One region of the Oceanobacillus sp. E9 genome, then DNA from elsewhere that is predicted to be linked to it. Evidence: a T-box and tRNA genes for the amino acid it is inferred to sense, from the RefSeq annotation. Region 1 holds a T-box; the other holds one or more tRNA genes.
The links. The T-box of region 1 lies ahead of argS (arginine--tRNA ligase). A T-box ahead of a tRNA ligase gene usually reads a tRNA of that ligase, here a tRNA-Arg.
Positions count from the first base shown of each region.

Region 1 (12,534 bases):
ATGGTTTATTGTATCTATTGTTGCTGCGTACATTATCCGAAAACCAGGAGTCGCTTTTACTTCTGAAACGATTGCCGCTCTTACAGAAGTACTAATTGGATCTACTTCTGGACCAACATTAATATTATCTGGTATGGTACAAGGTCTCGGGGCAGAACTTGCTTTCGCAGCTACTGGTTGGAAAGATTATCGCCTAAGAATACTTATATTTTCAGGAATCGGTGCCGCAGTGATCAGTTTTCCTTACCATTACTTCATGTCTGGATACGATGCATATGCCTCATGGTTAGTAGGATTAATGTTTGTCACTCGAATTATAAGTGGCGCAATCTTATCTGGTCTTCTTGGAAAAGTAATAGCTGATCAACTTGCCTCAACTGGAGTGCTGAGTGGATATCCACTAGGAAGGGAGCGTCAGAAAAAACGTGAACAAAGAGCTTCTTGACCAACCTCTTTTTAAATTAAATAATTTTTCATTCTTTTATAATACAAACCAAACTGCTAGTATTAACCAGCTATCTCTATCGATTTATGAGAATGAAATCACTATTCTTATGGGGGCCAGCGGTTCAGGGAAAAGTACTTTAGCGCTTTGTTTAAATGGACTTTATCCAGAAGCCGTAGAAGGAACCACGAAAGGAACTCTTTTGTATAAAGGGAAGACTATTGCTGATTATCCAAGAGGTGTTATTAATCAAGAGGTTGGTATCGTATTTCAAGACCCGGAAAGTCAATTTTGTATGGTTCGAGTAGAAGATGAACTAGCTTTTGTGTTAGAAAATCTTTCTATTCCACGTTCTGAGATGAAAAGAAAAATAACAAATGTGTTGCAACAAATAGGAATGCTCGAGTACATGAATACCGACATTCACCATTTATCCGGAGGACAAAAACAAAAAATCGCTTTAGCATCCGTCTTATTAATGGAACCAAGATACATTATCTTAGACGAACCAACAGCAAATCTTGACCCTATGTCAAGGTTAGAATTTATTGAGCTTATTATTGCAATACAAAAGGAAACAAATATCGGCATACTAGTTATTGAACATCAAGTCGATGATTGGGAAATCTATGCGGACCGGCTAGTCGTTTTGAGTAAGGAAAGTCAAATTCAACTAGATGAAAAGCCCGAAACAGCTTTTGAAGTACATCAAAATGTACTGGAAAAACATCAAATCGCAATTCCAATGAAGTATCTTGATAATCCATCAACGACTAGGAAAGTAGCGCACAAAAAAACTATGCCTGTGTGTTTAGAAGTTCATCATCTTCACTATTACCAGAAGAAGTCTGCTATATTGAATGAAATCTCTTTTTCTATTAACCAAGGTGAGTTTTTGGCGATTTTAGGAGAAAATGGTGCGGGAAAATCAACCCTACTGCAATGTTTAATCGGATTAAAAAAATATTACAGTGGCAGTATCTTGTTTCAAGGAAAAGAGCTACAAGGTTTGGATAGAAAAACATTATCGAAACATACTGGGTTTGTTTTTCAACAACCTGAGCATCAATTTATTTGTGATACGGTATTTGATGAAGTCGCTTTTGGTATGCGCTTAAACAATTATTCTACTAATGAAATTAATAAACGTACTATTCCGTTACTGCGGGCATTTCGTCTTTTAGATCATCAATGGAAGAATCCTTTTACATTGAGTGGCGGTCAAAAACGTCGTTTGAGTGTAGCTACGATGTTAGATGAAACACCAGACTTACTATTATTTGACGAACCTACATTTGGTCAAGATGCTCATACAACAAAGGAACTGATGAATATGATATTAGAACTTCAAGGTCAAGGGACCGCTATTATTTTTGTAACACATGATATGGATTTAGTAGATACATATTGTGAACGGGCATTAGTGATAAATGAAGGAAGAGTATGCTTTGACGGAAGCCCGCAATCACTTTGGAATCAGAAAGAGTTATTACAAGATGCTAGATTGAGAGAACCTTATCGCGTTCGTGAGTGCCGAAATCGAAATGTGGTGCATGTACGATGATAGAGAATAGAAATCCTAGCATGAAAGCTGTGGCAGTTTTAATTCCCGGGATATTTCTTAGTTTCTCTTTCGATATTGTTACACCATTAATCTATTTATTGTATATTTTAGCGATAACATTTTTTCTAGCAAACATCCCATTGAAGAGATGGTTACTCATTTTCATGCCACTTTCGTTGTTTGCGATATCACTCGCTTGGATGACGATGCTTTACACCGATGAATCCTATGCAACTGGAGACGTCGTATTTAAATTTCTTTGGTTTGAAATAACTACAGGTAGTGCTGAAGTCGGGATAAGTCTTGCACTACGATCTTTATGTTTTATAGCGTTATCCTTATTATTTGTATTCACTACCAATCCTACGAATTTCATGTTGAGTTTAATGCAACAATGTAAATTATCTCCAAAATTAACCTATGGTATATTAGCTGGTTATCGCTTTTTACCAACGTTACAACATGAATTTGAATTACTGAAACAAGCGCATCGTATCCGTGGAATTAGCAGAGCAGAAGGCTGGAAGAATCGAATACAAAATATGAAACAATATGCTATTCCATTACTTGCTAACTCGATAAGAAAAGCCGAACGAGTTGCAATTGCAATGGAATCCAAAGGTTTCACAGGAGAACGTGAGCGTACGTACTATCATCAAATGAAGATTAATAGGAACGACTGGATATTCCTATTTGGAATGATTTCTGCATTAATCGTAGCTTATTACACATCGTATGAGCTAGGTTACTTGAATATATTTGGGAATGAGGTTGGGAGATAGTAAAAAGTTCAAAAGACAAATAGTAAGAAATAAGCGTAAGAACTATACGGAACTCGTACAAATAAGGAATTCAATTTTCTGTGGTGTATAGCTATTTTTTAGGATACATGGATGACTGTTGGAGGAAGGCATAGATGAGTCCCGGAATGCGGAGCACCCGGAGGCTCACCAGCCGCCTCTGATAAGCGGAGTATATTCCTGTAACGGCGACGAATTGTATTACTATAATCGCCAAAAATACTACTTATACATTATCCTGATTTTTTTTACATAGCATCTGGCGCTTGAATTCCTAATAATCGCAGTCCTTCTTTTAAAACTGTTTTTACCGAATATACAAGTTGTAATCTCGCCTGTTTATTCTCCTCATCCCCTAAAATTCGTACATTCGCATAATACTTGTTGAATTCTCTTGCTAGCTCAATAAGGTATTTTGCTATTTTAGAAGGATCAGAAGCATTGTAAGCTTTCATAACTGTATCTTGAAGAGCCATAAGACGCGTAATTATAGGCCATGCTTCATTTATATCAACTACGCTAACATTGTTCGTTTCACGATATCCTCCTTTTTTCAGCAATGAATTCATTCTTGCATGGGTATATTGAATATACGGACCTGTTTCCCCTTCAAAACGCAACATGTCTTCTAAAGAAAATTCCACATCGTTGTGTCGATCATTTTTTAAATCATGGAAAATAACAGCTCCTACGCCAACCTGTCTTGCTACTTCCTCCTTCTTCTCTAATAAAGGATTTTTCTCCATAATATTATTATTTGCTAACTGAATTGCTTCTTGTAGTACTTCTTCTAATAACACAAGTTTTCCTTTTCGAGTAGACATTTTCTTTCCTTCTTTTAACATCATACCAAACGAAATATGCTTCATATTCTTAGCCCAATTATATCCCATTTTTTGTAGTACATAAGACAGCTGTGTAAAGTGCAGAGTCTGTTCATTGCCTACAACATATAAGGATTTTGCAAAATGATATGTTTCATAACGATAAATAGCAGCAGCTAAATCACGTGTTGCATATAACGTAGTTCCATCACGTTTTTGAATCAAACAAGGTGGTAAGTTTTCTTCCTCTAACGTAACAACTTTTGCTCCTTCCGATTCAATTAATAAACCTTTTTGCTGCAGTTCATGAACGACACGATCCATCTTGTCATTGTAAAAAGCTTCCCCATTATAAGAATCAAATGAAACCCCTAATAGCTCATAAATTCTTGAGAAATCTTTTAACGATTCTTCACGAAACCAACCCCATAATTCTTCAGCTTGTGCATCTCCATCTTCTAATCGCTTGAACCATTGTCTTCCTATATCATTGAGCTTAGTATCAACTTCCGCTTCTTCGTGAAAACGAATATAAAGTTGAAGTAATTCTTTAATTGGATTCGCTCGTACTTGATCCTCATTTCCCCATTTTTGATATGCCACCATTAATTTACCAAACTGTGTTCCCCAATCTCCTAAATGATTGATACGAACCGTTTTATATCCTACTTTTTCTGCAATATTAGCAATTGCATTTCCAATTACGGTTGAACGTAAATGTCCCATTGAAAAAGGTTTTGCGATATTAGGAGACGAGAGGTCGATTGTGATTACTTTTTCTTCACCAAGATTTGAATAACCAAAATTTGTTTTTTCCTTACTAATTTGTTGGAGAATTTTTTTTGTGAATAAAGCTTTATTCAGAAAAACATTGACATATGCTCCCACTGCCTCTACCCGCTCAAAGTAAATAGAATTTATTTCTTCGACTAGCTGTGTCGCAATTTCTTGAGGATTTTTTCTATAATTACGTGCTAATTCAAAACAAGGAAAAGCTAAATCCCCCATCTTTGCTTGTTTTGGTTTTTCAATTAAAGAATATAATCGTTCCTTCTCTAAATTCCCGTCCATGCATTCATATAATGATTGAACGAAGATTTGTTTTGCATCCATTAGTTATTCCTCCTAAAAAACTCTCGCCTCTTTTTCTATTTGAAAAAGAGACGAGAGTCTATAATCCCGTGGTACCACTCCACTTGTAATTTAATAATTATTACCGCTTTAGTTGATAACGAGGTCATCCCCGTCTTATTCTACTCCAATTTTTCGAACAAGAGTCTCCAAAGTGCGGTTCATTACTGCTTAATGACTAGGCTCTCACTTCCCCTAGTTCGCTGTGCACGCTACAGCAATTACTCTCTTTGTCATCGACGATGTAATATTTAAGATTATTATACTTATTTTATGGATAAATGCAACAGTAAAATACAATGACTAACCTAGCTAGTTTAATCATTTTACACATTAAAATATTCTAGCTTAGGGAACAGTTGTTGTCACCCTCTTACTATAATTAAGATTAAGAAACAAAATAGAACATCCCTTGCAGCAAATTTTCATTCGGCCACAAGAGATGTTTTTTAATTGGTTTTAACTTTATCCCCACTGCTCAATTAATTCTTCCGCGCTAGCTTTAAGTGAATTAAAAGCATTCTCAGTGATTAATTGTTCTTCTTTTATAACTTCCAATAACTCTATAAAACTATTCATGTGTTTTATCGCCTTATCCACTGATTGTGCCTCTTGGTAATGCCCTACGGAGGTCAAGTGAGTTTGTAAATGTCTACCTGTTTCTTGACTCGTAATATCTCCCGAAACTAAAAATTCGTCCACTTGTGTTTGCACTTGTTCGATAGAAGATTCAATAGGTTCTTCTTCCGATCCTTCTGCTTCTGTAACTTGTTTTTGACCATCAGACTGTTTTGTCATTGTAAACTCATCGAATAATTCACCCAAAGCGTTATATGATTCATATTTCAGCTCTTCACCATCAACGTAAATATGTTGATACATCTGGGTATCTTCTGCGCCGCTTCTCACATATGCGTTATTTTCCTCCCAAACTACTTCAGATCTATCATACATTTTTGGACCAGATACAGAGTTAACGAACATCGTACCAGTAGTGTACTCTCTTTCCCCATTTTGTTCATTATTCAAATGTCCTCGAGCGTACGTGTGATCATGACCTTGAAAAACTAAGTCTACATTGTGCTTTTCGATTACAGGAAGTATCGCTTCACGAAGCTCTACGTTATCACGTCCCTCTCCAGAAGAAAAAATGGGATGGTGAAACGTAATGACTGTCCATTGATTCGGATTATTCTCAAGAACTTCATCTAACCATTCTGCTTGCTGATCAATATCTGCATATCCGACATTTGAATCTAAAGAGATAATTCGCATATCTTGGTAATCCCAGTAGCCCACTTGCTTTTCTAATCCCTCGGGACCGTTACCAGGATATGCAAATTGAGGCCCCCAATATTCGGACAGTTTTCTAGGTTCATTTGTAGTTCTATAATACTCATGGTTCCCTGCTGTCGCAATACTAGGTACCATACCGTTTATCCATCCAGCTCCTTCGTACCACTCACCCCATTGCTGATCTGCGTCACCGTGATTAATCATATCTCCAGCATGCACAATAAAGCTCGCATCAGCTAAATCTGAATAAGCACTACGCATCACGCGTGACCAATGTTCTTTTATATCATTTTGAGCGTCACCCATGTAAATAAATGAAAATGGCTCATCTTCAGCTGCTGCTGTAGTGAACTCATACCACTCACTCCAGTTTGCACCATCACCTACGCGGTACAAGTATTGCGTACCTGGTTCAAGACCTTCAAAATTCACTGTATGGTATTGATTCGTATAGCCAAGGTTTGCCTCAATTTCTTCACTAGTTTCTGCCTCAACCGTTAACGTATTACTTGTAAAATTAGGACCTTCTTCAGCTGCTGCAATCTCTGCAACAGGAGTCGTAACACTATCATCCGTTCTCCATGAAACAGACTGAGTAGTAGTTGTATCGCCTTCCCATCCTAATAAAACTCGGTCTGGAACCGGACTAGGTTTGTACGTTTCTGCATCTGGATGCTCTTGTTGATCGGCCACAGCTACTGCACTTGGTAAGATAATCCCCACTGCAAGCAACGCAGCTATGGAACGCTTTTTCAATTTCAAATCTTTCTCACCTTTCAAATCTCTTATTACATTTTTCATAATTAAGTTTCCTCCCTGAAAAAATCAAGATTCTTAGTTTATTAGAGCAATAAAAAAATTACATTATCAGTTCGCCAATTTAATAGATAATCACTTTTTTCATTTAGATATCTTTTCCATCACCTTGCGTAGCAATAAATGTCCATTCAAGGTTTAAAGCGTCACCCTGGAACTGATTTTGGTCTTCCCCGTTATCATTGAAATTGAATTGAACCACAAAGTCATGGGAGTCTCCTGCTGCAAGACCTTCATCACCAATTGCTGGATAAAAAATATGCTCATTAATCGCTTCCGGTGTCATTTCTTGCAATTCTGCCAATGTTGTTTGGTAAATCACTTCATCCAAGTTATTTACGTTATAAAGAAATTCTACTACTATGTGTTCTCCGAAATCCTCCGAATTATCACCCTGTGCATCTTCAACAGTATAATTAGTTTCTAAATATACTGTGTTAATGTCGAGTGTGCCACTGTTATGAAGTTCAAAGTCACGAACCATCGAATCTCCAGGGGCCATATTTCCAACATTAATAATCTCCGTTGGCTTCGCTGTTAGATCCAACGTGCCCGCAGCGAATGTGTTGCTTGTTTCTACGGTGTCACTAAAGTATGCGAATGTGCCCCCTCCTATTAATGATAACCCCAGTACTGCTGTCGCCACACCCATGCCCAATTGCTTTTTGATTCCCATCATGATTCCTCCTTAAGATATTTGATTTTATTTGTGAACGCTTCATCAGGTGAAAGACCTGAATAAGGCGGAGTCACTGATTATTACTTACTTCCGGTTCTTGTTTACTTGAGGCTTCTAATTGCCTTAACGCTCGTCCAATATTGATAATCGAATAGCCAACTAGTATTACGCCGGGTAAGATCAATAAGAAAAGTGCACCCTCTTTAGAATTGGCAAATTGAGTCACATATCCTGCATACGGAATGGTGAACCCGGTGTATTGCCCTACGATACTCTCAGCGAGCACCAACTCAGAATCTGCTCTATTGTTGTTATCACCTTTAGTCACATATTGCGCTCCATTATCCTTTACTTCATCAACTCTGTGAGTGATTACCATTCCATCAGAATTATGAAAAGTAATGATGTCACCCTTTTGAAATTCTGTAATATTTTCTTTTGCTTGAATAGCAATGATGGATCCGGTTTGAAATTCTGGCTCCATGGATCCAGATAAAACTGTTTTTAATTGATAACCGAATACATTTGGCTCTCCATCGGTTGCTTGATGAAAAATCACTGTGAACGCCGTAACAACCAGTAATATAGAGAGCACGGTTGTTATCAGACCACTGGTTAACTTTTTCATTCTTCTCCACATCATCGAATACCACCTCATATATTTTATTTCCTTGAATTTTTCTTATTTAAATGGCGTTGATAGAAAACTTTCTACGCTATGATGCATCGCCTGTTGTATCGTCAAGTTCTGCATCTGTATCTTTCTCTGGTGATTCATTTTCATCTTTCTCACTTTTCTCTACTGCATCTTCTGTTAATGGCTTGTTGGAATCGTTTGTTTCCTCAGCTGATTGCTTGTTCGTGCCATTCGTTGATTTATAATTTGGTTCATCTATTGATTGCTTGTTCATACTATCTGTTGATTCATTTTCTAATTCATTATCAATTGTTTCATCTGTTTTATTAGCTTCGTCATTATCCTCATAACCTGCAAATGGATCGGTAGCCAAAATATATCCTTGCAACAACTCCGTTTCAGCCCGGAATACGGCGGTTGTTGGTGATGTTACCAACGCAACAATATAAATGGATAAAAACAATATGGCGAATAATTGAAAAGGTATATTGAATTTTATCTTCATATGGTGTTTTTTCATGTAATCACTCCTAGAAATTTAGAGGTGTGTTTGGTGTGTGAAAGTACTCTTACATTTTTGAATATATGTAATACTATTTACACTTCCATTTTTAATAGATTCTCTTTCTCTATTTGAAGTATAGTGGAGTACTATTAATAGATTATGGAGTTAACGTTAATGTATTGTAAATTAAGAAAATAAAAATTTTTCATAATTATAACGTAATGGGTTTAAAGTATTGATTATCCAATACCATATAAAATAATTAGATATTTTGGATTATTAAAAGAGATTTATTTGGGTAAAAAGGTTTGTGTTAGAAGTGATTGGAGAACTGTGAAATAAAAGAGAAATCAATGATAAATGACAAAAATGCACCCTTCAATAAGGGTACATCTTTTTGTTACATAATTATTTAGTAATTTTTAATTGATAGCATCCACCCAGTATATTTACTTAATTTTCCACCTAAGCTTTTCATCCTTTTGCAATGAGCAAGCAATCCTGAACCATCTGTAATATTATCAAAAGGAAGTCCAAGCTAACCATAGCTTGGACTTCCTTTTGATTAATTTATGTTTAATTTTTTGCTGAACAACAATGTAATCGCATAAGCGATGAAAATGGATAAAACCCCAAAAATTAGGACAGGAGTTAAAGCAATTGAACTCGATCCGAAAGTAATTTCAGGTAAGAGTCCTTCAATACTAAGCCACACTTCCGATATATTAGGTACATATAATGTCGTTAAAATCATACCCGAGCCTACTTGTAAGACAAAATATACTATAATCACACTACAGATAAATAATGCTGCTTATTTCATACAATCCCCTTTCTTATTCATCTAAACTGTGCCAAATGCTTCATCACCTATAACTACATTTAGATGTTTTGGTAGTATTGTAATTTCAGAAGGTGTTTGCGTCAAAACCTCTCCATCACTATCAATATTTTGCTCTGGCGAACTCTCCACGTGAAGTTTACTTGTTCTAAAATAAATAACTTCATCGTTTCTATTATCTGGGTAATCATTTTGCATTTGCGTTTCTAACCATGTCCAAAAGTGTTGTAACTTCGCTAACTTAATAATAAGTACATCAAATTTTCCATTTTGAATATCAGCATGAGGGAAAAATGACTTCATACCACCTAGAAAAGGTCCATTGCCAACGACCATCATTACCGCTTCCCCATCATAGTTCATTTCCTCACTAGTTATTTTCAGTTGAAATGTTTCATTCTGAAAAACAACTTTGGAAGTATTGATGTAATATGACATTTTTCCAAGTAACTTTTTATTTCCTCCATCCATTTCTTCAGCTACTTTAGATATTAGTCCAATTCCCCAGAAGTTCAGGAAATAATAATCATTGTATTTTCCCACATCAACTGTTTTTGTTTGTTTTTGTACTATTTGTTCCAGTGCAACCAGCGGATTTTGATTCATTCCTATTGTTCTAGAAAAATCATTACATGTACCGCCTGGCAACACCGCAAAAGTTGGTCGATGATCTAATGGAGCAAGAGCATTTACAAGCTCAAATATTGTTCCATCTCCACCTCCACCAATAATTAAATCCACTTTACTATAGATTTTTTCAATGATCTTTTTACCGTCGCCTTCTTTTGCTGTAGTATATACGGTAACTTCTTCAAAAACATCTTTTAATCTCGCTTCAATTGTATTTATTTCATTCTTTAATTTTTGATTTCCTGCATTTGGATTTATTATGACTGCAACTGTCTTCATTAATCCTCTCTCCTTATCGAGCTTCTTCTATTATCATTCCCTAATTTTTATGATCTTGATCATTTTTTTAATGAAGAGGTTATTTTCAACTAAAAAGCCGTTACAAAATGAAGACCGAATGTAAGTAAGTCAGCCATCCAAAGATTTTCAATTTTTGATTACACTTTAGGACTTTTATTTTCCTTTAAGATTTTAAGAATATTTTTTAAAGTGCCATGAATATTCTGCAACGCCACTAATATAATCCCTAACATAATAAACGTGACGATTTCTCCAGTGAAGAATGCAAGTACTGCGAGTAGAATAGCATAAAGTGTGAAAAGTAAATAATTCATTAGACCACCCTTTATAACCGTTTCTTACAAATTATATCATTCTTTTTACATAGGTTGATACACTTATCAAAATATTCATTTATAATAGAAGGAAATAAGGAGAGGAATTGATTTATGATTACAAAGCGCAGAGAAAAAACAAGGGATTTAATGTTGTATGATTTATTGGTTCACAGAATGGATTTCTCTAATAAAGAACGGCAAATCTATGAAAAGATAAAACAAGGATATGAAGGAGAAAGAAGATTCGACCAATTATGTGATGAGATCGATGGTAATAACTTAATACTACAAGATTTATTGTTTACACATAATAATACAACTTTCCAAATCGATTCGGTGATTATTACTAAAGATACAATTTATTTATTAGAAATAAAGAACTATAAAGGCGAATATATTTATGAAAATGATAGGTTAATTAAAATGCCGAATATTGAAATTATACAACCGCTTCATCAACTGCATCGAAGTGAAGCATTATTTCGTAATTTGATGACAGGATTTAAATATACTCTCCCTATTAAGTCTTTGGTTATCTTTATACATCCTCACTTCACACTATATCAAGCTCCTGTAAAAACCCCCTTTGTCTTACCAACTCAAGTCCAATCATTTGTACAAAAAATCAAGCGTAATTCCACCAACATAATCATTAAACATCAACAACAGATCGCCGAACAACTACTAAAATTGCACACCTCTCCATCTCCTTTTCAAAATACCCCTAAATACCAATACAAAGATCTTAAAAAAGGAATTTACTGTCATGATTGTAATCACTATTTTAATCATGCTAATGGTAAATATCTTGTATGTAACTATTGTGGTAAAAAGGAAGATGTGAATACTAGTGTACTTAAAAGCGTGGAAGAAATAAAAGTTCTCTTTCCTGATTTAAAAATTACTACAAACAGAGTTCAAGATTGGTGCGCTATTATTTCTTCAAAAAAACGGATACGCAAAATACTAAGTGAGAACTATGAAGTAAAGGGAAATAGTCAATGGACTTATTATGTATAAAAGTGATTGTACAGTAAACAAGAAATGATTAAATGAGTTACCTTTTTTCTCGATATCAAGAATTTTGGTAACTCATTGGCTCTATGAGTTACCTTTTTTCTCGATATCAATATTTTTCGGCACTCATCGGCTCTATGAGTTACCTTTTTTCTCGATATCAATATTTTTCGGCACTCATCGGCTCTATGAGTTACCTTTTTTCTCGATATCAATATTTTTCGGCACTCATTGGCTCTATGAGTTACCTTTTTTCTCGATATCAAGTTTTTTGGGCACTCATCGGCTCTATGAGTTACCTTTTTCGGATAAATCCACAGCTAACTTTCTTTTCCGTTGAAAGAATAAAATTCCCGCTCCTGTTAATATAATGACGATACCTATTGTTAAATAGTTATATAGATTCGTTGCAGTATTTGGAAGTGTTGTAGTCCCTTTAGTCTTGTTGTTATTATTTGGTTCGGGATTTTTATTTATGTCTGAACATTTTACTGCTCCTCCTCCAGTATTGTCATTATCTTCTTGTATTATCGAATTCTCCCTTTAACGTATCAATCCCCTTATCTTTACAGTAACTTATTTGCCTATAATTTGCGGCCCTAAGTTAAATAATCTTTCGCCATATAATAAGCATGTGCAGTAAATAATTGAGTTTTAAGTGAGCTACTACGGAGCATATGACCAAATGTATCAAAATTAAACAGATGAACATTTATATCCTCGATATCATCT
Region 1 covers NZ_LSNA01000009.1:105,072-117,605, forward strand. Annotated here, with positions in the region: gene AQ616_RS16750 (ECF transporter S component) at 1-445, shown strand, start outside; gene AQ616_RS16755 (ABC transporter ATP-binding protein) at 426-2,009, shown strand; gene AQ616_RS16760 (energy-coupling factor transporter transmembrane component T family protein) at 1,976-2,791, shown strand; gene argS (arginine--tRNA ligase) at 3,058-4,746, opposite strand; T-box leader at 4,790-5,010, opposite strand; gene AQ616_RS16770 (purple acid phosphatase family protein) at 5,230-6,861, opposite strand; gene AQ616_RS16775 (CalY family protein) at 6,965-7,552, opposite strand; gene sipW (signal peptidase I SipW) at 7,626-8,198, opposite strand; gene AQ616_RS16785 (hypothetical protein) at 8,272-8,712, opposite strand; gene AQ616_RS16790 (hypothetical protein) at 9,263-9,451, opposite strand; gene AQ616_RS16795 (diacylglycerol/lipid kinase family protein) at 9,542-10,447, opposite strand; gene AQ616_RS19685 (hypothetical protein) at 10,606-10,782, opposite strand; gene AQ616_RS16800 (nuclease-related domain-containing protein) at 10,897-11,805, shown strand; gene AQ616_RS20115 (LPXTG cell wall anchor domain-containing protein) at 12,091-12,333, opposite strand; gene AQ616_RS16805 (NUDIX hydrolase) at 12,402-12,534, opposite strand, start outside.

Region 2 (12,534 bases), on a different contig from region 1:
AAGGAATTCTTTGCTAGCTTTGATATTCAAGCAATATCATTATTGGATTTACCTGAATCTATTCCAGATATTGAGGAAACAGGAACTACTTTTGAAGAAAATGCAGCTTTAAAAGCAGAACAAATTAGTGAACGTTTTAATACAGCTGTTATTGCTGATGATTCAGGATTAATAATTGATGCTTTAAATGGACGACCTGGTCTATTTTCCGCAAGATATGCTGGTGAACCCACTAATGATCAAGCGAATATAGACAAGGTTCTACAGGAAATGCAGGATGTTCCTGATCAAGATCGTCATGCTAGATTTATTTGTGTATTGGCTATAGCGCAACCCGGTGAAGAAACAACTTTTAATACAGGGTATTGTGAAGGGTACATTCATAGAAACCAAAAAGGCGATCATGGATTTGGATACGATCCTATCTTTATTCCTAAAGGATATGATGTGACAATGGCTGAATTAGATCCAGATAAAAAAAATCAAATTAGTCATCGTAAAAATGCGATTGATCAGCTTGAAAAATGGTTACATACATTATAAGTCACCAATTGGAGGGGTTACGATGACTCGTGTATTAATAACTAGTGACAGTCATGGTTTGACTGAGGAGCTAACAGAAATAATGGATCAACATGATGAAGTTGATTGGTATATTCACTGTGGCGATTCAGAATTAGATTTTGATGCAGAAGTGTTACATCCTTTTTATAAAGTTGGAGGGAATTGTGATTTCGATCCCCGATATCCAACTGAAGAAATAAAAGATATTGATGGAACTAGATTCTTTATTACACATGGACATCTCCATCAAGTGAAATCTGGACTTACCACACTTTCTTATGCAGCAGAAGAACATCAAGCTAAAGTTGTTTGCTTTGGACATACACATATTGCTGGTGCAGAAAAAATTGGAGAACAATTATTTATCAATCCAGGAAGTATTCGTATGCCGCGAAACCGCGTGGAGAAGACGTATGCTATATTAGGATGGTTAGATAATGAAACGGTTTCTGTTCAGTTTTATACAGTGGATGGACAAAAAATTAAAAATATGTCTTATTCAACAATACTATAAAAGTTTAGTCAGTAACTTTTTTTGTTACTGACTAAAACTTTTAAAAAAACTGTTGACAAATTGTTTACTCGGTCATATAATATTACTTGTCCGTTAAAAAAGACGGCATACATAATGATTGAGTAGAGATAGACTTTGCGGGTGTAGTTTAATGGTAAAACCTCAGCCTTCCAAGCTGATGACGAGGGTTCGATTCCCTTCACCCGCTCCAAATTTGTCCCAGTAGCTCAGCTGGATAGAGCAACAGCCTTCTAAGCTGTGGGTCGCAGGTTCGAATCCTGCCTGGGACGTTAGGTTAACCCTTGTAAACACAATGTTTATGAGGGTTTTTTATGTTGATTTATTGATCTTCCTAGTTTTATTCTATGGTTACGATAAAGGGATTCAGTTGGTAGCTAGAATCCTTTTTTTCATAGGTGGATAATATACTTCTATAAATTCTAAAGGCATATCATTTGGCAATTTAGTCATAAATTCATGATAAAGGTTGGTTTATTTAATAGTATGATGTATTCTAATCACAAATAGTTGGATTTATATTTTTGCAGAAATTGTTTAAAAGTTTGCTTTATATTTAGAAGATATTGTCACAGCGATGTAGTAGAATAACCGTATAGGAGGATAAATATGATAACTATAATTTACTTGTCGATAATAATTATTTTTGCTATCGTTATTGTATTTTTATTGAAGCGTACAAAGAATATGGAAAGGGAGCATGAATATAACATTGATGCGATAACGGAAGAAGTATCGGCAACAATGGAAACACAAACCTCTGAGTACGAGAATATGTTGCATAATGAACATCAACGTTTTGAGATCGAGCTCAATAAAGAAATAAATAGATTTAATAAAATTATAAGTGATAAAAATGATTATATAAATAGCTTGAAGGCATTTTCCATTAATAGCGGTGAAGTAGAAACTCATAACATTTTATTACATGTAAAGGATATGTTAGTCAAACAAAATCTAGTACAAAAAGAAGAAATGGTGATTCTCGGTAATCTTTTTGTTCCTTACAACAAAGGACTTGAATTAAAGACGAAACAAATTGATCATTTCATTTTGTTGCCTACAGGAATGTACATTATAGAAACGAAGAAATGGTCAGGTACAGTTTTACATGGAGTTTCTTATGGTCAAGATGAAACGCTAGATTTGTTAATTCATTCGATGTTCCCGTATGATGATCATAAAGAACATACGATTGTAATTAAAAATGATGGTGTACCTGAACCCTTGCAAGCAAATGTAAAAGTAATATCCTATGGAAATCCATCTAACCAAGTAATCGAGACAGCATTAAAACTGAAACACTTTTTAGAAGAAGCGAATCCGAAGTATAATTTTGTAGAACCGATTGTGTATTATAATTGTGCTTCTCAAAATCATACGGTTGTGAAAAATTATTCAAATAATGACCGGGTTAATATCTTTACAGATGAGAAAAGTCTCTATACTTTTTTCTTAGAAGAATTAACTACAAAAAATAGAAAGTATCAACATGAAGAACTTGCTGATATAACTAGCTATATTATAAATAAAAATAGTATGGGAAATGTAGATCAATAAGTGACTATTAAACAATGATGAAAAACGAAATCAACGAGCATCTATCAATGAGATAGGTGCTTATTTGCTAAATAGATATAATCTTATAGATAGGGAGTTCTATAATTATTCGACTTTTATGATTATTTTTATTTTTACACTTGCTGTTAAGTTATAGTGCTTTTGGTCGATATAAAGCTCATGATTGCACAATTACTTATAGCAGGAGGTAACACAACTTGAAGAAGAAAAAAGGAATCAAGAAATCAATTAGTTTAAGAAATAGATTAATAATAGCGTTTCTTATCATATTATTAATCCCTAGTATCGCAATCGGAGCAACTTCTTACCAAAGTGCAAAGAATAAGATTGAGGAAAGTATGTTAGACTCTGCCCAAAAGAGTGTAGAAATAATGAAACAAACCATTGATCAGTTTATGAATGACCAAATGGATAGTATCGAATACTTATCTACTGCAATTGATCCATCGGATATAGAAGATAATGCAGATGAAGCTACGGGCAGAATTCTAGAAAATATGCAAAATTCGAAAGATGTAGCTTTTGAACAAACATATGTAGGAACGGAGACGGGAGAGTTTATGAATTTTCCTACATCCTTTAAAAATCCACCAGATTATGATCCAAGAGAGCGACCTTGGTATCAACAAGCGATGGACAATCAAGGAGAAGTAATTGTAACAACTCCTTATGTATCAGCTTCTTCCAATCAAGTGGTGGTGACACTTGCGAAAGCTACTGCTAATAACGATGGTGTTGTGGCAGTAAACTTAGAGTTGGCTAGTTTGACAGATATAGTTAATTCAGTCACTATCGGTGAAGAAGGGTATTTGTTTCTATTAGATGAAGCGCAAAATTATATCAGTCATCCCAATTATGAGGCTGGTGCTGAAGCAACAGAAGATTTTTTCACCAAACTATATGACTCAGAAAATGGGAAGTTCAACTATCTTTTTGAAGGGGATCAAAAACAATTAGCATTTGCTACAAGTGAAATTACAGGTTGGAAAATAGCTGGGAGCATGTTTAATAGTGAAATAACGCATAATGTGAGCCCAATTTTAAATACGACAATCCTTGTTATTACGATTGCATTAGCTCTTGGAGGAGTATTAATTGTATTTATCATTCGCTCTATTTCTAAACCGATTTATCATCTTGTAAGTGCAAGTAACACGATAAGTCATGGAGACTTAAGCGATGAAGTACACTTACATCGAAATGATGAATTAGGCACACTTGCTCAATCGTTTAATAAAATGCGAGAAAACTTGAATGGAATTATACTTCAAGTTAGAGATAAATCAAATCATTTAGCATCTTCTGCAGAGCAATTAAATGCTAGTACAGAACAAAATACCTCAGCAACAGAACAAATTTCTTCATCCGTACAAGAAGTAGCTGAGGGGATGAATAGTCTAAATAACAATATAACGAAAAGTTCCAAATTAGCGAAGGAAATGACGGAGTCTATTTATACTATCGAATCGAGCTCGAATGAGGTTTCAAATACAGTTACCAATACCATTTCTGCTGTTAATGAAGGGAATAAAGCTCTGAATACGACAATTAGTCAAATGAAATTTATCAAAGAGAATACACATCAACTATCAAATAATATTCAAGATTTAGGTAATCAATCAGAAGAAATTAGCAAAATTATTGATGTTATTACAGATATTTCCGAGCAAACAAACTTGTTAGCTCTAAATGCAGCAATCGAAGCAGCCAGAGCAGGAGAGCATGGGAAAGGATTTGCTGTTGTAGCTGATGAAGTAAGAAAACTTGCCGAAAAGTCTTCCCAATCAGCTGAACAAATAAAGACAATGATTAGCGCAATTCAATCGGAAACTGCGAATACTGTGAGTTCAATGAAAGCTGCAACAACAGAAGTTGAAAAAGGTATTAATATCGCAAATAATGCAGATCAATCATTCTCGAATATTACTGGATACGTGGATTCCATTACGAATCAAATTACGAGTGTAACTACTGAAATTGAAGAAATTTCTACTGCGACGAAACAATTTACTTCTATATTTGAAGGAGTAGCATCCATTGGTGACACAGTATCAAATGAAGCAGAAAATGTTTCTGCATCTACACAAGAACAACTTGCATCTATGGAAGAAATAGCAAATTCAGCATCTGATTTAACATCTGTAGCTGAGGACTTACAACAGTTAGTAGAGAATTTTAAACTGTCTAGAAATTAAAGAACGTATCATTACACTGAAATGCGAGGATGAGGCTCCAGATTATATTATGGGCCACATCCTCGTTCGCAATTCTCGATTTTATTTTGAAGTAGTATAAGAAGATTGAAGATGAATAGGCTGCAGCTTTGAATATGTTTATTGAAATCGAGTTGTTACAGAGGATGAGAAAGAGCAGCGGGTTATAGATATTAAAGAAATTGTGGAATTAGATGAAATAACAAATTATAGATGGTGAATCCCAGGGTTTGGATTTAGAAAACCTCAATGGATGATTCAATAAAATTCATATAACTCTATAATCTATAAGCTTAAATTATCTTTGAGTAGAGCATAAAAAACGAAGACTTATATAAGTCTTCGTTTTTTATCGGATAAATTGTTTAAACTATGATTGTTTCTATCTGATGAGAATCTAATTTGCTATTAAATAACGGATCTATAGGTTGATCTGTTATTATTCGGTCTATCTGATCAAACTTTGCAAAAACAGCACTAGATGATTTCCCGATTTTTGTGGAATCAATAAGCGCAATTACTTTTGAAGCTCTCCGTATAATTTCTTTTTTTAATTGAACTTCATATAAATTAAAATCTTCTAAGCCATTTTCAAAAGATAGTGCATTTGCTGAAGTAAACATGATATCTATATTGACACTATCTAATATATCTATTCCTAGTGTACCTTCAATAGATGCTGATTTCTTTGTAACTACGCCACCAATTAAGATTGTAGTAATATCAGGGTTGTCTTTTAACTCAAAGGCGGTTTGAATTCCACTAGTTACTACAGTAACTCGTTTTGAAGATTGATTTAATAAACGAGCTAGTTCTAGTGCAGTGGAACTAGCATCTAATAATATACATTGTTTTTCTTCGATAAGTTCAAAAGCATTTTTACATATTTGTATTTTTTCTTCTTTGTTTCTCTTTTTCCTTGCACTAAAACTTGTTTCATTTTCATTTTCATCATTAATGACGGCACCACCATGTGTTCTTGTAAGTAAACCATCATTTTCCATTTTGTTTAGATCTGCCCTTAATGTAGCTTCAGATACCCCTATCTGTAATGCTATATCTTTCACAGTAATTCGTTTTTGTTCTTGTAATAGGTTAATAATTTTATTTCTTCTTTCACTAGCAAACATTTTCATGAAACTTCACCCTTAATAAGTAATCTAATTTCATATTAGGGTATTTTGTTCATTTAAGCAATAATGAAGTATATTTATTTTCGTTTTATTTTCGAATTATTTATTTATGATTAGATATGAATTGAAATAATAAAATACGAAATAAATTATTGACAATTCGAAAATGAATGATAATATGTAACTATAAATTGAAAACGATTTCAATAAGATGAAAAATTGAAATTTGTTTTAAATAAATGTTAAGGGAGATGAAAGCATGGAGAAATCGGTAGAAAATAAAGAGAGCACTAAGCAGCAAGAGATACCAACACATATGAAAGCTGTTGTAGCATATAGCCCTAAAAATTATAAATTTGAAGAAAGGGTAGAAACTCCAAAACTAGAAAACGATAAAGAAATAATTATAAAGTTAGAGGCTTGTGGAATTTGTGCAGGGGATATTAAAGCTTATGATGGTGCGCCTAGCTTTTGGGGAGATGAAACACAACCGGCATATATTAAAGCTCCAATGATTCCTGGTCATGAATTTATTGGTAAGATTGTGCAAAAAGGGAATGAAGTATCTGATTTTGAAATTGGTGATCGTGTAATTTCTGAGCAAATTGTACCTTGTTGGGAGTGCCGTTTCTGTAATCGAGGCCAATATTGGATGTGTGAAAAGCATGATTTATATGGATTTCAAAACAACGTAAATGGTGGAATGGCGGAATATATGAAATTTACAAAAGAAGCGATTAATTATAAAGTACCAGAGGATTTGCCGATTGAAGATGCTATTCTCATTGAACCATATGCTTGTAGTTTACATGCCGTACAACGGGCGCAAGTACAGCTAGGAGATTTTGTTGTTCTGTCTGGTGCGGGTACACTTGGTTTAGGAATGATTGGTGCTATAAAAAAATCAGGACCTGCTAAGTTAGTTGTATTAGATATGAAAGAAGACCGTCTAGAACTTGCCAAACAATTCGGAGCAGATATTGTTCTTAACCCTAGTAAGACAGATGTTGTTCAAGAAATTAAAGATATGACAGAAGGCTATGGATGTGACATCTATATAGAGGCTACTGGGCATCCAAAATCAGTGGAGCAAGGATTACATGCTATTCGTAAATTAGGTAGATTTATAGAATTTAGTGTGTTTGGAGAACCTGTAACGGTAGATTGGAGTATTATTAGCGATCGAAAAGAACTAGATTTACTCGGATCACATCTTGGGCCATATTGTTATCCGTTAGTTATTGATGGAATTGCAAATGGAGATTTCCCTACTAGTGGAGTAGTGACACATCAACTTCCTTTAGAAGAGTTTGAGAAGGGATTCGAATTAATGAAAAAGGGAGATAAGTCACTAAAAATAATATTGAAACCGTAAGAGGTTTCCACTATAAAGGGGGAGAAACTTGTGCGAAGTTTAGGGCAAAATCAGACTTTTTTGGATAAGATTGGTATTCCTTCCAATTTAGTATGGGGGTATTTTGGAGTATTAATCTTCATGATGGGTGATGGATTAGAGCTTGCTTGGATTAGTCCGTACCTTGTAGATCAAGGATTAACTGTCCAGCAAGCAGCAGTACTCACTACATCTTATGGTGTAACAATTGCAATTGCAGCGTGGTTATCTGGAGTACTAGTAGAGGCATTCGGTCCAAGGAAAACAATGACAATGGGATTAGTATTATATCTACTCGGACACGTTCTGTTTGTTGGATTTGCTATGCCAAATTTAGTCTATGAATTAATGATTCCAACATACGCACTACGTGGCTTTGGATATCCGTTATTTGCATATTCATTTCTTGTATGGGTTACTTATCGTACACCAAAACATCAACTTGGAACAGCAGTGGGATGGTTCTGGTTTGTGTTTACTGGAGGACTAAGCGTATTAGGTGCATATTATTCTAGCTTTATGATTAATTGGGTTGGGCACATTCCTACTATGTGGAGTGCGGTATTTTGGGTATTGTTAGGGGCTTACTTTGCTTTAATTGTTAACAAAGATAAGTTTGACCTAGAAGAGAAGGAAAGCAAAAGTAGTAAATTTAAAGAATTGTTAAATGGAATAACTATTTTAAAGCGAGAACCTAAAGTCGCTGTAGCGGGTATTGTCAGAATAATTAACCAAGCGTCGCAATATGCGTTTCCTTTGTTTTTACCGATTTACTTATCAGGTCAAGGAATTTCAACAACAGTCTGGTTGAACATTTGGGGAACTATCTTTATTTCCAACATTGCATTTAATTTAATATTTGGTTATGTTGGCGACAAATTTGGATGGAGAAACACAATTACTTGGATTGGTGCGGTTGGATGTGGTGTATTTACGTTAATGATGTTCTATGTACCACAAGTGTTTACTGGAAATGTATTCTTAATTGGAGCAATTGGAATGTTATGGGGCGCATGTTTAGCTGGTTTTGTTCCACTTTCAGCTTTAACCCCATCTTTAGTTGGAGACGGGGACAAAGGCGCTGCAATGTCTATTTTAAATCTTGGAGCAGGATTATGTGTATTCGTAGGACCGGCACTTGTTGCTCTATTTTATGATTTCATTGGTACACAAGGATTAATGTGGTTACTTGCGGGATTATATTTTGCAGCAGCTATTATGACAAGATTCTTGAGATTACCTGAAGAAGAAATAGCAAAAGGTTCAAAGGATGAAGCTGTCGTTTAATAATGAGTAAACTATACACTGATATTGCGTGAACTCGTCTAATATTAGTGTAAACGCTTTATTTTGAAATTAAGATTAATTGAATCATAATGTGAGGTGCATACAATAATGAAAAAACTCTTAAATAATCCAAATCATGTAGTAGAAGAAATGTTAGAAGGTTATGTTAAAGCACATCCAGATTATATAAAACAATCAAATCAAAATAAACGTGCTCTAGTAACTACTCGACAAACAAAAGAGAATAAGGTTGGTATTTTGATAGGTGGAGGTTCTGGACATGAGCCTGGATTCCTAGGATATGTTGGTGAAGGAATGGCAGATGGAGTAGCAGTTGGAAATATCTTTGCATCTCCCTCTCCTGATCCGATTCTTGAAGTAACAAAGGCTATTGACAAAGGAGCTGGTGTTGCCTATCTGCATGGGAATTACGCTGGAGATGTAATGAATTTTGGTATGGCTGCAGAGATGGCAGATTTAGAGGAAGATATTGAAGTAAAGATTGCATTAGGCTCGGATGATGTAGCCTCTGCTCCGAAAGAAGAAAAAAAGAAGCGTCGTGGGATTGCTGGTGAGTTCTTTATTTTCAAATCTGCTGGAGCAGCTGCGGATTTTGGTTATGACTTAGACGATGTAATTCGAATGGCAGAAAAAGCAAATGAAAATTCTCGATCAATGGGAGTTGGTCTATCACCATGTGCTTTACCACAAACAGGTGAACCAAGTTTTGAGTTAGGTGAAAATGAAATGGAAATAGGTCTTGGTCATCATGGGGAACCAGGAATTGAAAAAGGACCATTAGCTACTGCAGATGAAGTAGCAGAAAGACTTGTAACGGATATTTTAACTGATATGCCTCTGACAAACCAAGATGAAGTAGCTGTTTTAGTAAATGGATTAGGCTCCACTCCACGAATGGAATTATATATTATTTTTCGAAGAGTAGAACAAATACTATCAGAAAAAGGTATTCATATCTATCGTTCATATGTTGGTGACTATATTACTTCTTTAGAAATGGGTGGATGTTCCGTTACTTTAATGAAACTAGATGATGAATTAAAGAAAGGAATTGATCACCCTGTCAATTGTCCAATGTTTGTTCAGAAGTAGACCAACCGAAATAGGAGGATTAACATGGAATTTACATCAAGAGAATTTAAAATTTTTTTTCATAATATCGTGGATATAATTGAAGAAGAAAAAGATTATTTATGTGAATTGGATCGTAAAATTGGGGATGGAGATCATGGTGTTACAATGTCAATCGGCTGGCAAGCAGTGAAGGAAAAATTAATGAGTGACCTATCGGATGAAGAAGATATAGCTAAGATAAATCTAACTGTTGGCAAGACATTTTTGAATGCAGTTGGATCATCAGTTGGGCCGCTTTATGCCACAGGATTTATGAGAGGTGCAAAACAAGTAAAAAATAAAACGATATTAAATGAAGAAGATTTAATCAATTATTGGATTGCTTTTACTAAAGGGATTAAAGAAAGAGGGCAATCCGATATTGGTGATAAAACGATGGTAGATACACTCGCTCCATTCGCTAGAGAATTAGAGTCAAAGTATAATATAACTGAGGACTTTTATGCTTCGTTTGAAAGTGCAGTTATAGAAGCAAAAAAAGGAATGGAATCAACAAAGGATTTAATTTCTAAAAAAGGCCGTTCAAGTAGGCTAGGAGAAAGATCGATAGGTGCTCAAGATCCAGGAGCAACGTCTTCTTATCTTATTCTTCAAGCATTTTTATCCTTTATAAAAGAACAACAGTCACAAGCCAGTTAATATTAATTTTAAAAATAAATAAAAAAGGAGTCAGATCAGAAATTCTGATTCTTTTTTTTGATAAAAAACAATAAATACGAAACAAAATAAAAATAAACGAAAATAAACAATTGAAAATATTTGTATCATGAACTAAAATGAAAATATAAAGTGAAAAGTAGGAGGATACAACATGAAAATTGGAATTGGTAGTGATCATAATGGATTTGACCTAAAAGAAGCCATTAATCGATACTTATCTGGAACAGATCACGAAATAGTAGATTATGGTTGTTATTCTTGTAATGTTGTTGATTATCCGGATGTTGCATTTGAAGTTTCCAAAGCAATTAGTAATGAAGAAATTGATAGAGCAATTTTAATTTGTGGTACGGGTATCGGTGTTTGTATAGCTGCTAATAAATACCCTGGCATTCGTGCTGCTCTTGCTCACGATGTTTATTCTGCAGAAAGAGCGCAATTAAGTAATAATGCTCAAGTAATCACGCTGGGTGCTCAAATTATTGGTGAAGAAGTAGCTTTAAAAGTTGTAGAAGCATATTTAAGTGTAAACTGGCAAGAAGGATCAAAGCGAAAAGTCGATAAAATAACGGATAATGAGAATAAATTTTTAGCGAAACAAAATCAAGAAGTAGCTGCAGATACACATTGTAGCTAAATCCAAGGGGGATGTGCTCCATGCAGTCTTTACTATTTGATTTTTTAAGAGTTACTGAGTTAGCAGCGATTGCATCAAAACCATGGGTAGGAAGTGGTGATAAAATTTCTGCTGATGGAGCTGCAACGAAAGCGATGAGAGAACAATTAAACAAAATGAAAATGGATGGAACGGTTGTTATTGGAGAAGGGGAAATAGATGAGGCTCCAATGCTTTATATAGGGGAAAAGGTAGGTCTAGGTAATGCATTAGCTGTCGATATCGCTGTAGATCCAATAGAAGGCACAACACCAACAGTAAATGGCCAGCCAAATGCTATAACAGTAATTGCAGCTGCACCTGAAAGTACATTATTACATGCGCCTGACATGTATATGAAAAAAATTGTAGTAGGTCCTAAAGCAAAAGGGGTTATTGATATAGAAGCAACTCTGGAATTAAATATTTCTAGAGTTGCAGATGCAACAGGAAAAAAAATTGAGGATTTAAATATCCTTATTCAAGATCGAGCAAGACATCAAAAATATATTGATAAGATCAGAAATATTGGAGCCAACGTAAATTTATTTTCGGATGGCGACGTCATATATGCAGCAGCTACATGTATGGAAGAATTAGATATTGATATGTTTTATGGAATTGGAGGAGCCCCTGAAGGTGTGTTAGGAGCTGTAGCAAGTCGTTGTTTAGGAGGAGAAATGCAAGCAAAGTTAATGCCTCGAAATGAAGATGAAATTAAAAGATGTAATAAGATGGGGATATATGAAATGGAGGTACCGTTGAGTCATCAACAATTGGTCTCAACAGATGATTGTATATTTTCTGCTACAGGAATTACCTCTAATTTATTTTTAAAAGGAATTCAGAGAAAGAATGAGCATTATATAACACATTCAGTTCTTGCAGATGGTAAAACTAAACAGCTGCGTTATATTGAAAGTAATTATCCAATGATGCAACTTGTATAATTTACAAATTATAAAAAACAGCGATGAATCATTCATCGCTGTTTTTCTATTTCATGAAAATTAGACCGTATTTTTCCTGCATGTAATTAGCACTTTATCTATTCTATTGTGGTTTAAAGTGCTTTACTCGTTTTTCAAGAAATTTAATGCTGTTATCTGGGGTTAACAACATTATTTTTTTAAATATCGGATCGTTAAAAAATATATCTAATTGCTCAATAACTCCTTGACTTATTAATTTCTTCTGATTTAAATAACGATCTATTTTTCTTAATTTTTCCTGATCGTCTCCTTGTCTTGCTACTCCAATATGAAAACCATGCGGAGGTCGAAAAAAATGTTCCTCAATTTTCCCAAAACCAATACCTTTCTCGATAATTTTATATAGAAATTCTTCATCGTATCGTAACT
Region 2 covers NZ_LSNA01000005.1:211,529-224,062, forward strand. Annotated here, with positions in the region: gene AQ616_RS04735 (XTP/dITP diphosphatase) at 1-543, shown strand, start outside; gene AQ616_RS04740 (metallophosphoesterase) at 566-1,078, shown strand; tRNA gene AQ616_RS04745 (tRNA-Gly) at 1,216-1,289, shown strand; tRNA gene AQ616_RS04750 (tRNA-Arg) at 1,295-1,368, shown strand; gene AQ616_RS04755 (nuclease-related domain-containing protein) at 1,706-2,656, shown strand; gene AQ616_RS04760 (methyl-accepting chemotaxis protein) at 2,875-4,872, shown strand; gene AQ616_RS04765 (DeoR/GlpR family DNA-binding transcription regulator) at 5,256-6,026, opposite strand; gene AQ616_RS04770 (erythritol/L-threitol dehydrogenase) at 6,283-7,398, shown strand; gene AQ616_RS04775 (MFS transporter) at 7,429-8,703, shown strand; gene AQ616_RS04780 (dihydroxyacetone kinase subunit DhaK) at 8,812-9,816, shown strand; gene dhaL (dihydroxyacetone kinase subunit DhaL) at 9,841-10,497, shown strand; gene rpiB (ribose 5-phosphate isomerase B) at 10,670-11,155, shown strand; gene glpX (class II fructose-bisphosphatase) at 11,176-12,123, shown strand; gene AQ616_RS04800 (hypothetical protein) at 12,227-12,534, opposite strand, start outside.
Region 2: it has a tRNA-Arg gene. The T-box ahead of argS (arginine--tRNA ligase) is inferred to sense a tRNA for this amino acid. The anticodon was not compared.